Streptomonospora nanhaiensis: one gene and its partner. The protein of the gene in region 1 interacts with the protein of each later gene in a pairwise test. Links are inferred from orthologs where the notes say so. Each region holds a gene or a part of one and is shown in the gene's direction. Other genes may lie near its edges.

Region 1 (7,822 bases):
TGGGCTCCAGGGCGGTCAGCGGCCGCGCCGCCACCCAGACCTCGGCGGTGGGCGCGGGAGTCGGGCGCAGGAGGAGCACGGCCCCGGTGAGGGCCAGTGCCGCGCAGGCGGCGCCGAGCGCCCGGCGCCACCGCGCCAGGAGGCGGAAGGCCCGCAGGCCGGCGTTCACGGCGCGGCCTCGGGACGCGGTTGGGCGGCCGCCCGCCGCCGCCGCGCGGCGGCGGCGCGGGCACGGGCTCCCGGGAACGGGTGGCGGGCGGTGCGCGCGGTGTCCATGCCCGCACGGTAGGCGGCGGGCGGCGGGGGATGCCGCCGTTGTCCACAGGGGCGCAGCGGCGGTCCGGGCGCCGGGTGCGGACGGGCGCGAGCGCGGGCGGGGGAGGGGCGCGGCCGTGCGAACGGGGTGGTGTGCCGGGTGGTGTCCATGGCCGCACGGTAGGCGGGTGGCGGGGTGGCGTGTCGCGGTTGTCCACAGGGGCCGCCACGGGAGCGCGGCTCAGGCGGTCGCGGAGGCCCGGGGAGTCGGTGGGCCGTGAGCGCCGGCGGCGGCGCCGGCGTGCGCACGGCTCCGGCCGGCGCGCACGGTTCGTCGGTTGCGAACGCCCCGCACGGTCGACGGGCTGTGCCGGGCCGGTGCGGGGACGCCAAGACGACGGGCGGGCGGGGCCCGCCCGGATGCGAGAGTACGGTGCGCCGAGCGGCGCTTCGCCCGTCCACCCCAGGGGGCGCGGGCGGGTGAAGGCTACTTCGCGGCGGTCGCGGCGGCGCTGGAGGAGGAGCCGGTCGTGGCCGTCGAGGCGGAGTCGGAGCCCGAGGACGCCGACCCGGAGTCCGAGCCCGAGGACTCGCTCTTGGCGCCGCCCGAGGAGTCGTCCTTGGCACCGTTCTTGCTCGACCCCGCCATCACCGAGCGGTTGGACGAGGAGTTGCTGTCGGTGCGGTAGAAGCCGGAGCCCTTGAACACGATGCCCACGGCGGAGTACACCTTGCGCAGCCGCCCCTGGCACTCGGGGCAGACGGTCAGCGGGTCGTCGCTGAAGCTCTGCACGGCCTCCAACTGGGAGCCGCACTCGGTGCATGCGTACTGGTACGTCGGCACTGGGGTCCTCCTTGCTGGCACTCTCACCCGTCGACTGCCAAATATTACGCGGTCGGGCAGCACAGCCGCGACATCGGGGGCGGAGCGCCTTCACGGTGGCGCTGCCGATACCGTGCAACGCCGCCCGCCGCCCCCCTGTTCCACGTCGGCCGCCCGGCCGGGCCCCCGCGCCCGCGCCGCCGCCGCGTGCCGCGACCGGCTTTAGAACCGGAGCAGCCCCCGGCCGGGTGTCACCACGCCGTCGACCGCCCGGTCGTGGGGCTCGGCCGGGACCTCCGCCACCAGTTCTGTGTCGTATATCACCGCCAGTGTCAGGGTGTGCGGGCCCACGTGCGCCAGCGCGCGGTCGTAGCAGCCCGCGCCGCGCCCCAGGCGGCGCCCCGCGCCGTCCACGGCCAGCGCCGGGCACAGCACCGCCGCCGCCCGGCGCAGCGCGTCGGTGCCGTAGCGCCGGCCCAGCGGCTCCACCAGCCCGCGCCCGGCCGGCGCCAGGCTGTCCGGGCCCTCGTAGGCCGCCCAGTCCAGTTCGCCGCCGGGCAGCAGCACCGGCAGCAGCACGTAGGTCCCGTGCTTCCACAGGGCCGCGAGCAGCTTGCGGGTGTCCGGCTCGGTGCCCACCGAGTAGTACAGCGCCACCGTGCCGCCCGTGGTCAGCAGCGGGACCTCGGCCAGCGCATCGCGCAGCGCCGGGCCCGCCGCCGCGCGCTCGGCCTCGGGCATGGCCCGCCGGGCGGCCAGGATCCGGCGCCGCATCTCCCGCTTCGTCTCAACCGTGGTCACGGCACAGCAGTCTGGCAGTTCGCCCCGCGCCCCGGCAGCCCTTCGCCGGACCGCCCCGCCCCCGCGCCCGGCCGGGCGGCGCGCGCGGCGGCGGGGCTGGGCCGCACGGGCGGCGCGACTGGCCTAAAGTGCCGACATGACAGATACGCACCGCCGCCCGCCCGGAGTGGCCAAGGCCGTCGTACCGGCGGCCGGACTGGGCACCCGGTTCCTGCCCGCGACCAAGGCCACGCCCAAGGAGATGCTGCCGATCGTCGACAAGCCGGCGATCCAGTACGTGGTGGAGGAGGCGGTCGCCGCCGGCCTCCAGGACGTCCTGATGATCACCGGCCGCAGCAAGCGCTCCATCGAGGACCACTTCGACCGCGCCTACGAACTGGAGGAGGCGCTGCGGGCCAAGAACGACACCCAGCGCCTGCATTCCGTGCGCGAGTCCAGCGAACTGGCGCAGGTCCACTACGTCCGCCAGGGCGAGCCCCGGGGCCTGGGCCACGCCGTGCTGTGCGCCGCCTCCCACGTGGGCGACGAGCCGTTCGCCGTCCTCCTCGGCGACGACCTCATCGGCCAGCGCGAGGCCCTGCTGCAGCGCATGATCGAGGTCCGCGACACCTACGGCGGCAGCGTCGTGGCGCTCATGGAGGTCGAGCCCGAGCAGGTCTCCCTCTACGGCTGCGCCGCGATCGAGGCCACCGACGAGGACGACGTCGTCGTGGTGACCGACCTCGTCGAGAAGCCCCCGGCCGACCAGGCGCCCAGCCGCTGGGCCATCATCGGCCGCTACATCTGCGACCCCGCCGTCTTCGACGTGCTGCGCGAGACCGGCCCCGGCCGCGGCGGCGAGATCCAGCTCACCGACGCCCTGCGCGAGCTGGCCCGCCGCAAGCCCGAGGACGGCGGCCCCGTGCACGGCGTCCTGTTCCGCGGCCAGCGCTACGACACCGGCAACAAGGCCGACTACCTCCGCACTGTGGTGGAATTCGCGTGTGAGCGCCCCGACCTCGCCGCGGACTTCCTGCCGTGGCTGCGGGAGTTCGTGGCCGCCCACGACACCCCGCGCGCCGACGACTGAGACCCCGCGCCGGGCCGTCACGCGCCGCACCGCCGCGGCACTCGCCGCGCCGCCAACCGGGTATGGCTGAGGGAGCCTTCGATGAAGACCGTCGAGCAGCACATCTCCGACGTCCTGGATCTGGTCCGCCCGCTCGACCCCATCGAGCTGGACCTGCTCCGCGCGCACGGCGGGGTGCTCGCCGAGCCGGTCGCCTCTCCGGTCTCCCTGCCCGCCTTCGACAACTCCTCGATGGACGGCTACGCCGTGGCGGCCGCCGACGTCGCCCAGGCCACGGCGCAAGCGCCCGTCCGGCTGCCCGTGGTGGCCGACATCCCCGCCGGAGACCCCTCGGCCACCGCGGTGCGGCGCGGCCACTGCGCCCGCATCATGACCGGCGCGCCCCTGCCGCGGGGCGCCGACGCGGTCGTTCCGGTGGAGTGGACCGACGGCGGCCAGGCCGAGGTCGCCATCAGCCGGCCGGTGCGCCCGGGCAACGCCGTGCGCCGCGTCGGCGAGGACGTCGAGAAGGGCACCACGGTCGTGCACCGGGGCGCCCGGGTGGGCGGCGCCGAACTCGCCGTGCTGGCCGCCGTGGGCCGCCGCGCGGTCCGCGTGCACCCCCGCCCGCGCGTGGTCGTGCTCTCCACCGGCGCCGAACTGGTGGAGCCGGGCAACCCGATCGGCCCCGGCCAGATCTGGGAGTCCAACAGCTACATGCTGACCGCGGCCGCCCTGGACGCCGGCTGCGCCGCCTACCGGCACGGGTTCGTCGGCGACGACCCCGCCACCGTGCTGCGCACCATCGAGGACGTCCTGGTGCAGGCCGACATCGTGCTGACCACCGGCGGCGTCAGCATGGGCGCCTACGACGTGGTCAAGGAGGTGCTCTCGGGCCTGGGCACCGTGCGGTTCGAGCAGGTGGCCGTGCAGCCCGGCAAGCCCCAGGGCCTGGGCACCGTCGGCGACCCGGCCACCCCCATCCTCACCCTGCCCGGCAACCCCGTCAGCTCGTTCGTGTCCTTCTACCTGTTCGTACTGCCCGCCCTGCGCCGGCTGCGCGGCCTGCCGCCCGACCCCCTGCCCTCGGTGCACGCCCGCCTGGCCGCCCCCGTCCGGCACTCGCCGCCGGGCCGCCGCTCCTACCTGCGCGCCGTGCTGGAGTACGACCACGCCGCCGGCGGCACCGGCTACACCGCGGCCCCGGTCTCGCGGCAGGGCTCCCACCAGCTCTCCGCGCTCGCCGAGGTCAACGCCCTGGTGGTGGTCCCCGAGAACACCACGGAGCTGCCCGAGGGCAGTGTGGTGGAGGTCCTGCAGCTGCCCACCGGAGCCTGAGCGGCGCCGCGGACCCGCCGCCCGGTCCGCGCGGCGCCCCCGTCCCACACCCCAGAAGGAAGCCCACCATGCCCGACGCCCATCCATCCGGGATGAGCCACCTCGACTCCTCGGGCGCGGCGCGCATGGTCGACGTCTCCGCCAAGGACGTCACCGCGCGCACGGCCACCGCCACCGGGCGGGTGCTGCTGCGCCCCGACACCGTCGCCGCCCTGCGCGGGGGAGGCGTGCCCAAGGGCGACGCCCTGGCCGTGGCCCGCATCGCGGGCATCCAGGGCGCCAAGCGCACCCCCGACCTCGTGCCGCTGTGCCACCCCATCGCCGTGCACGGGGTCGACCTCGGCCTGGCCGTGGACGACGGCGGCGTGGGCATCACCGCCACCGTGCGCACCGCCGACCGCACCGGTGTGGAGATGGAGGCCCTGACCTGCGTCATGTCCGCCGCGCTGGCGCTCATCGACATGGTCAAGGCCATCGACCCCGAGGCGGTCGTCACCGACGTCCGGGTCGAGGAGAAGACCGGCGGCAAGACCGGGCACTGGCGGCGGTCCCGGTGAGCGCCCCGGAAACCCCAGGAGCACCCGGCGCCGCGCCCGCCGAGGGCGCCGCCCGCTACCGCGTCGCCGCCATCACGGCCTCCAACCGCGCCGCGGCCGGGGTCTACGCCGACGCCTCGGGCGAGGTGCTGCGCGCCGAACTTGCGGCGCTGCCCGGGGTCGCCGTCGAGGGCCCGTGGGTGGTGCCCGACGGCCCGCCCGTGGCCGAGGCCCTGGCGCGCGCCCTGGAGGCGGGCTGCGACGCCGCCGTGACCACCGGAGGCACCGGCCTGAGCCCCACCGACGCCACCCCCGAGGCCACCCGTCCGCTGCTGGCCTACGAGATCCCCGGGATCGCCGAGGCGCTGCGCGCCGCGGGCCGCGAGAAGGGCGTGGCCTCGGCCGTGCTCTCGCGCGGGCTGGCGGGGGTCGCCGAGCGCGGCGGGCACCGGATGCTGGTGGTCAACCTGCCCGGTTCCCGCGGCGGCGTCCGCGACGGCATGGCCGTGCTCGGCCCGATCCTCGCCCACGCCCTCGACCAGCTGCGCGGGGGCGACCACCCCCGCCCCGGCGCCTGACGGGCCGCCCGCCATGGTGGGATACTGGAGGTCGGCGACCGGGGCACCAGGTGCCCCCCGGCCGCTGCCGCGCGACCGCGCGCCACACACCCCTACTCGGGCCGCCGTCCGCCCGCGGGGCCGGAGGCGGCGGAAGGACGCGACGTGAACCGGATTCGCGGCTGGCCGATCACCCTCGCGGAGGGTCCGGTCGGCCTGCGCCCGCTGCGGCTGCGCGACGCCGGCGCGCTGCGCGAGACCCGCGTCCGCAACGCCGAGTGGCTGCGGCCCTGGGAGCCCACGCACCCCGAGATGCCGCTGCAGAGCACCGGGCTGTCCCCCTACGTGGCCATGCTCCAGGCGATCCGCCGCGAGGCCCGGCAGGGCATCTCGATGCCCTGGGCCATCACCTACGACGGCGTCTTCGCCGGGCAGCTCACCATCAGCGCCATCGTGTGGGGGTCGGCGCGCTCGGCCCAGGTCGGCTACTGGATCGACCGGGCCTACGCCGGCCGCGGCGCCACCCCGACGGCGGTCGCGCTGGCGGTGGACCACGCGTTCTTCACGGTGGGCCTGCACCGGATCGAGGCCAGCATCCGCCCCGAGAACCGCGCCAGCCGGCGGGTCGTCGAGAAGCTGGGGTTCCGCGAGGAGGGCCTGCGCCGCCGCCAGTTGCACATCGACGGCGCGTGGCGCGACCACCTCGCCTACGCGCTGACCACCGAGGACGTCCCCGGCGGCCTGCTGGCGCGCTGGCGGCGGCGGGGCAGCGGCGCCGGCGGGGCGACCGGCGGCGACCCCGGCAGCCCCGACGCCCCGGGCGGAGGGGGAGCGGCGCCCGGGGCGGCGCCCCGGCCCGGATGGCCGTGAGGCCGCCCGCGGCCCCCGGTGATCGCCGAGAGTAAGGACTTCGCCCCTAAACCGGTGTCGGCACCCGTCCGTTCGCGGGATAATCGCCGGTACCCGGCCGGGACCTGTCGGCACCGGACTGGGTCGCGTCGCGCGATCACGCCTATCCCCCCGGGCCGCCGCGCCGTGACCTGGGTGTCCTGCGGCAATATGGGGCGGCGGGGAAAGAGGAAAGACTGTAATCTCACGACACTCCGGGCCGAATACTGCGCATTTATGGACACCTGGTCGTACGGTGCGGAACGTAGACGTACCAACGATGCAGGCAACACGTGCATATGGCGCATGGGAGACGGCGAATGACGAGTGGCGCGATGGACGGCTCCAGCGCCGCATCGTGACCTCGGAGCGGCCCACCGGGCCGCGGGTCGCCATGGGCCATGAACCAGCCTCGTCGCCGGAGCGTCTGAGAGTGTCCGGTGACCGGCGGTGCGAGGAGGAGTCATGAGCAGCTCTCCTCTGTATCTCGCCATCGTCGTCGTCTGGCTGATCGTGCTGGTGCCGATGCTCCTGCGCCGCGACCCCGCGCCCGACCACGACGACCAGGTCGAGTACGACGAGCCGGTCGGCGGCGAGGCCGGTGCGCAAGACGGCGCCGAGGCGCCCGCCGAGGACAGCGCGCCCGAGGCGGCGCACCCGGGCGAGGACGCCGACGACCGCGCACCCGCCGCCGAGGACACCGGGGCGGTCTTCGACACCGACGTGGAGGCCCACCACGCCTCCGGTCCGCTGCCCGAGCCCGCCGTGGGCCGCGAGCCGCTCCCGCCCCCGCGCGCCCGCCGCGCCCGGGTCATCGCCCGCCGGCGCCGCCGCACCACCGTGCTGGTGGCGCTGCTGGGGCTGAGCGGCGCCGGGGTGGCCGCCGGCCTGGGCCCCTGGTGGGTGCTGGTGCCGCCGACCGTGCTGCTGCTGGGCCACCTGGTGCTGCTGCGCGAGGCGGCCAAGGCCGACGCCGAGCGCCGGGCCGCCGAGGAGCGCCGCCGCCGGCGCCTGGAGCGGATCCGCCGGGCCCGCGCCGAGGCCGCGCGCGAGGCCGAGGTGATCGAGCTGATGGAGCGGCGCAACCAGGTCTACGACCAGTACACCGACGCCCAGCTGCGCGCCGCGGGCGACTGAGGGCGGCCCGCACCGGGCCGCCCGCCACCCGCCCGCGGCGCGGGCCGCGGGGGGAACCGGTTATCGGTTCGGAGCACCGGGCGGAAGCTGCTAGCATTTGAAGCGTCCTTGGGGCTGTAGCGCAGTCCGGTAGCGCACCTCGTTCGCATCGAGGGGGTCAGGGGTTCAAATCCCCTCAGCTCCACTTATCCAGGGCGGTTCGGGAAATCCCGGGCCGTTCTGTGCGCGGTCGGTGATTGCGCGCAAACCGACGGTGTCCACACCGCGGGAGCGTACCGCGGGCAATCACCGGCTGTGAGATTCGCGGAGGCCGCCAGGCGGCCTCCTTTTCCTTTTCCACCCGCCTCGCCGGGCGTCTGCCGCCATTCTCGGCCACGGTGTGTGAAGGCGCCCGAATCCGGGGCGGACGGCGGTAATGCGCGCCGGTATCCCCGCGTCG
Region 2 (5,314 bases), 1.8 Mb from region 1 along the record:
ACGGCATCATCCCGGGCTCCATGGCCACCGGCACCTACATCGTGCGCGGGCTGGGCAACCCCGCCGCGTTCAACTCCGCCTCCCACGGCGCCGGACGCCGGATGAGCCGCAACAAGGCCAAGCGGCGGTTCACCGAGGCCGACCTCGTGGAGCAGACCAAGGGCGTGGAGTGCCGCAAGGACGCCGGGGTCCTCGACGAGATCCCCGCCGCCTACAAGGACATCAGCGCCGTGGTCGAGGCCCAGACCGACCTGGTGGAGGTCGTCGCCCACCTGCGCCAGGTCGTGTGCGTGAAGGGCTGAGCCCCGCCCGTCCGCCCGCGCGGGCGGACGGGCGGGTGTCGGCCCGGACCATGGAACGAGCGAGGAGTGGATTGCGATGCCCCGGCCCGAGGCGGACCAGCCGCTGTCGGTCGCCGCGCTGCGCGAGCGCGTGGCGCGCGGGGAACACCCGCGGTACCTGTTCTTCTGGGGCCACCGGCCCGCCCGTGACGGATCGGTGGGGCCGGGCTGCCTCAGCCAGTGGTGGCCGGCCGGGTTCACCGTCGGCGGCGTCTCCTACCCCACCGCCGAGCACTGGATGATGGCGGAGAAGGCGCGGCTGTTCGGCGACGACGACGCCCTGCGCCGGGTCCTAACCGCGCAGAGCCCCGGTGCGGCCAAGGCCGTCGGCCGCCAGGTGCGCGGCTTCGACCAGGACGTCTGGTCCGACCGCGCCTTCGACATCGTCGTCCGCGGATCGGTGCACAAGTTCGGGCAGAACCCCGACCTCGGCGCCTTCCTCCAGGCGACCTCCGGGCGGGTGCTGGTCGAGGCCAGCCCGCTGGACCGGGTGTGGGGGATCGGCCTGGCCGCCGACGACGACCGCGCCGCCGACCCCGACCAGTGGCGCGGCGCCAACCTGCTGGGGTTCGCCCTGATGCGCGCCCGGGCGGAACTGGCGGCCTGACCCCGGGCGGCGCCCGCCTCGTCTGCGGTTCGGCCCGGGGCGCCCGGCGGGCGGCGGCGCCGGACCGGGTGAGGAGAGGCGGAGCCCGCGCCCCGGTGGCATGCTGGGGGCGGGGCACTGCGAGTGCGAGGAGGGCGCGATGCCCGGTGCCGAGCCGTTCGACGCCGTCGTCCTGGCCGGGGGAGCCGCCCGGCGCATGGGCGGCGGCGACAAGCCCGGCCTCACGGTCGGCGGAACGCCGCTGGTGGAGCGCGTCGCGGCGGCCGCGCGCGCGGCCGCCGCGCTGGTGGTCGTTGGCCCGCCGCGCGAGCGCCCGGCCGCCCGCTACGTCCGCGAGGACCCGCCCGGAGCCGGTCCCGTGCCCGCCCTGCGGGCCGGGCTCACCCGCGTCGAGCGGCCGTGGTTCGCCCTGCTGGCCGGCGACCTGCCGTTCGTGCGCCCCGAGGACGTCGCCGCGCTGCTGGCGGCCGCCCGGCGCAACGGCGCGGGCGCGGTGCTCGTGGACGGCGGCGGACGGCCGCAGTGGCTGCTGGGCGCCTGGCGCACCGAACGCGTCCGCGCCGCCCTGGCCGACTACACCGGCGGCTCCCTGCGCGGCCTGCTCGGTCCGCTCGGCCCCGCCCTGCTCCCGGCCGCGGCCCTCGGCGGGGGCTCCTGGGCCGCGTTCGACTGCGACACCCCCGAGGAACTGGCCGCCGCGCGGGCGGTGCCGGCCGATCCGGCCGCCGACCGGCCGGGCGGCCCCCACGCGTGAAGGCGTCCACGCGGCGGAGTGCGGGGAAGCCCCGGGCGCGCGGCTCAGCCGCCGAACTCCGCGAAGGGCACCGTCTCCAGCAGGAACCCGCGCACGCCCAGGAAGTCGGCGAGGTAGTCGCGGTGCTCGTCGCAGGCGACCCAGGTCTTGCGGCGGTCGACGGTGTGGATCCGGGGGTTGTTCCACACCAGCACCCACGTGGCGGGCGCGCGGCAGCCGCGCCGCGAGCACAGGACCTCGGGCTCCGGTGAGCCGGGCCCGGCCCCCGGTGCGGGTCCCGGGCGCCCGGCGCCGTCGTCGCCCCGGCCGGGGGTTCCTCCGCTGGTGTCCACGCCGCTCCCCGTGGTAGTGCGACCGCGCGGTCGCGGGCGCGATGCGCCGTCGGTCGGATGCCGGTCACGAGCATGCCACGGCCCGCCCATCGGCGCACAAAAAAGCGACGTCGGGTGGCTACGGGGGCAAACCACCCGACGTCGCAACGGTGTTCCGACGGGGGCTCGGAACACCGGCCCAGCGCTTCGACGGGGGACCGAAGCGCTGAGGCCCAATCTACACCGACAACCCCCTGTGTACGTCAAGACTTAGTTACGACGTGGTCTCGGGAGAGTCCAGCAGGTCAATACGTCGATGGTCCTGAACAGGCAGGAAAGGCGCATTACACACAGGAGCCACAGCACGGCGAAGCGGTCACCCGGGCCCCGCGCAAAGCCCGTCCGCAATCCGCCCCGCCACCCGCGCGGACGCCTCCGGCGGCCCGCTTCCGCGATTGCCGCCGCGCGCGGCGGGCAGTGTGCCACCGAGCACCGACGGAAGGGAGCCGTATGTCCCACCACACCTACCGCGTCACCGAGATCGTGGGCACCTCGACCGAGAGCGTGGACCAGGCGATCCGCAACGGCATCGAGCGCGCCGCCGCCACGCTGCGCGAACTCGACTGGTTCGAGGTCACCGAGATTCGCGGCCACCTGGAGAACGGCCGGGTCGGGCACTTCCAGGTCGGCCTCAAGGTCGGGTTCCGGCTGGACGAGTAGCCGCGCCGGACCCCGGGCCGCCCCCCGGCGGCCCCGCGCGGCCCGCGCCGCGCCGCCGCCCCGCCCAGGGCGACGGACGGCGCGGCCCGCGTGCGGCGCACCCGCGCCCGGCGGGGGCGGTGGCCCCGACTCCGGCTACCGCCGCGCCTCCCCTGCGCCGGGCGCGGCGGTGCGCACCCGGGCCGCCACGCGGGCGGCCGTGAGCGCCGCACCCGCGGCCGCCAGCGCCGCCACCAGCACCATGAACGCCGGGAACAGCCGGAACGCGTCCGCCGTGGTGTAGCTGTTGCCCTCCAGCGCGGGCGCGACGAGGAACAGGAACACCGCCAGGGCCGGAGCGGCCAACTGGGGCAGCAGGCGCAGGCCGAACCGCCACGCGGGCCAGGCCGCGCGCCGCGCCGCCCACCGGCCCGAGCGCCGCAGCCCCAGCACTCCCAGCGCCAGGGCCGCGGCGGTGAGCGCGCCCAGGACCAGGTCGACCGCTGTCGCGGTCGGCGCGCCGGGGTCGGGGGTCCGCCCCTCGGTCAGGTCGATGATCCCCGAGCTGATCTCATAGGCGTGCTCCCGCGCCGGGGAGAAGGCGTTCACCAGCACGGCCACGCCGTATCCGCTGCCGGTGACCAGGTCCTGCTGGGCGTTGAACCCGGCGGTCACCCCGCTGTGGGAGACCCGCGCGGGTGTCACCCCCTCCCCGCTGTGCCGCCAGCCGAGCCCGGCCCGGCCGGCGTGGGGCTGCCGGTTGCGGGACTCCTCGACCAGCGCCTCCGACAGCAGCCGCCGCCCGTCGGGGCCGATCCCGCCGCGCTGCTGCATGGCGAGCCAGGCGGCCATGTCGTGGGCGGTGCTCACCACGCCGCCGGCCCCGCCGTTCATCGCCTCGGGCTCGGGCGCGGGCAGCGCCCCGCCGTAGGCGGTCACGTGGCCCGGGACCAGGCCCTCCACGGGCTCGCTCGGCGTGGTCGTGCCGACCGTGTCGTCCATGCCCAGCGGGGCGAAGACGCGCTCGGCCAGGTGGTCGCCGAACGGCCGGCCCGCGACCGCCTCCACCACGCGCGCCGCCACCCAGTAGTTGGCGTTGCTGTAGGCGTAGGACGTGCCGGGCTCGGCCGACAGCTCCCACTCCGCGATCCGGGCGACACCCTCCTCAAGGGTCGTGGCCGGGGCGACGACCACGGGGCTGGGCAGCCCCGAGGTGTGCGACAGCAGTTGGCGCAGGGTGATGCCGCGGTCGGGTCGGAAGTCCGGCAGGTAGCGGGTGACCGGGGCGTCGAGGTCGACCCGGCCCTCGTCGGCCAGGCGCAGCACCGCGAAGGCGGTGAACGACTTGGCCACCGAGCCGATGCGCAGCCGGCTGTGCTCGGTGAGCGGGGCGCCGCCCAGCCCCTCGCCGTAGCCGGCCTCGTGGACCGTCTCGCCGTCGCGGACCACGGCGACGGCGGCGCCCGGCAGTCCGTGGCGGTCGAGGTAGCCGGTGACGAAGGCGTCCACCTCGGCCGGGTCCACGCGGCCCGGCGGGGCGGCGGCCGCGGCCGCGGGGGCGGTGGGGCCGGCCGCGGCCGACACGGCCAGGGCCAGGGAGAGGACGGAGGCGAGTACCCGCATGCGGTGGCTTTCGTGGTGGAAGGGGGGACGCGCGCCGGCGGGCCGTCCGCCCGCGCGCCGTGATCGGCTGCCACCCTGCCACCGGCGCCGGGCCCGGCGGCTCAGGGATCACCCCTGGTTCGGCCCCCAACGCACCGCCCCGGACCCCTGCGGGCCCCCACCTCCGGGACGCCGCAGCAAACCGCCCGCCGCACGGCGCGGGGGCCGTCCGATCCCGCGATCGAACGGCCCCCGCGTATCGCGCCCCGGCCTTCCCCGGCGCCCCTCGGCGCCGGCCGGCTAGGACGCCTGGCTCACCGTGGACATGTTGAAGTCGGGGATGCGCAGCGGCGGCATCGCCGTGCGGGTAAACCCGTCGCCGAACTCCCGGCCGAGCGCCGGAACGGTGGCCCCCGCCTGCTGGGCCCGTTCCAGCAGGCCCACCGGCGACTCGTTGAACCGGAAGTTGTTCACCGCGCCCGTGACCCGGCCGTCCTCGACCAGGTAGACGCCGTCGCGGGTCAGCCCGGTCAGCAGCAGCGACTGCGGATCCACCACCCGCACGTACCACACGCAGGTCAGCAGCAGCCCGCGCTCGGTCTGGGCCACCATCTCGTCCACGGTGGCCGTGCCGTCGGCCTGCCACAGCACCAGGTTGTCGATGAACGCCGTCAGCGGCAGCCCGGTGGTCTCCGCCGTCCGGCGGGTCTGGGTCAGCGCCGCCAGTTCACCGTTGGATATCCACTCCGTGCGCCGCAGCGGCAGCCCGTTGTCGAACGCCGTGACCCGCCGCCCCGGCGCCGTGGCCGACACGAACGGCGCGCACTCCAGCCCCGGCAGGTGCGGGTCGCTGAACAGCGTCAGCGGCAGCGAGGCCAGCCGGTCGCCGACCCGGGTGCCGCCGCCGGGCGCCGAGAACACCGTCCGCCCCTCGGCCGCGTCGCGCCCGTTGGCGTTGAGGTAGAGGAAGACCATCATGTCCGCCACGGCGCTGGGGGGC

The links. Proteins that work in one complex are often made in the same cells at the same time.
Region 2: the proteins of glp (region 1) and mobA interact in binary tests that used the Escherichia coli proteins (3 or more experiments, as listed by UniProt). The link is inferred for Streptomonospora nanhaiensis from one-to-one orthologs.

Annotation. Positions count from the first base shown.
Region 1 is NZ_JACCFO010000001.1:2,833,422-2,841,243, reverse strand. What follows is about bases 2,166-5,147. They hold glp (molybdotransferase-like divisome protein Glp), read left to right. Parts: upstream 2,166-3,029; coding sequence 3,030-4,265; downstream 4,266-5,147. Other genes in these bases: HNR12_RS12140 (MogA/MoaB family molybdenum cofactor biosynthesis protein), read left to right, coding at 4,819-5,147; moaC (cyclic pyranopterin monophosphate synthase MoaC), read left to right, coding at 4,334-4,822; galU (UTP--glucose-1-phosphate uridylyltransferase GalU), read left to right, coding at 2,166-2,948. In the rest of the region: HNR12_RS12170 (SAF domain-containing protein), read right to left, coding at 1-169; HNR12_RS12165 (FmdB family zinc ribbon protein), read right to left, coding at 743-1,099; HNR12_RS12160 (5-formyltetrahydrofolate cyclo-ligase), read right to left, coding at 1,301-1,852; more of galU, read left to right, coding at 2,016-2,165; more of HNR12_RS12140, read left to right, coding at 5,148-5,379; HNR12_RS12135 (GNAT family N-acetyltransferase), read left to right, coding at 5,524-6,228; sepX (divisome protein SepX/GlpR), read left to right, coding at 6,712-7,383. UniProt on the Escherichia coli protein: Catalyzes the insertion of molybdate into adenylated molybdopterin with the concomitant release of AMP.
Region 2 is NZ_JACCFO010000001.1:1,021,231-1,026,544, reverse strand. The notes cover bases 1-2,894. They hold mobA (molybdenum cofactor guanylyltransferase), read left to right. Parts: upstream 1-1,087; coding sequence 1,088-1,702; downstream 1,703-2,894. Other genes in these bases: HNR12_RS04405 (serine hydrolase domain-containing protein), read right to left, coding at 2,869-2,894; HNR12_RS04410 (dodecin), read left to right, coding at 2,524-2,733; HNR12_RS04415 (hypothetical protein), read right to left, coding at 1,747-2,034; HNR12_RS04425 (NADAR family protein), read left to right, coding at 379-948; HNR12_RS04430 (RtcB family protein), read left to right, coding at 1-302. Also shown: more of HNR12_RS04405, read right to left, coding at 2,895-4,335; HNR12_RS04400 (metallopeptidase TldD-related protein), read right to left, coding at 4,615-5,314. UniProt on the Escherichia coli protein: Transfers a GMP moiety from GTP to Mo-molybdopterin (Mo-MPT) cofactor (Moco or molybdenum cofactor) to form Mo-molybdopterin guanine dinucleotide (Mo-MGD) cofactor.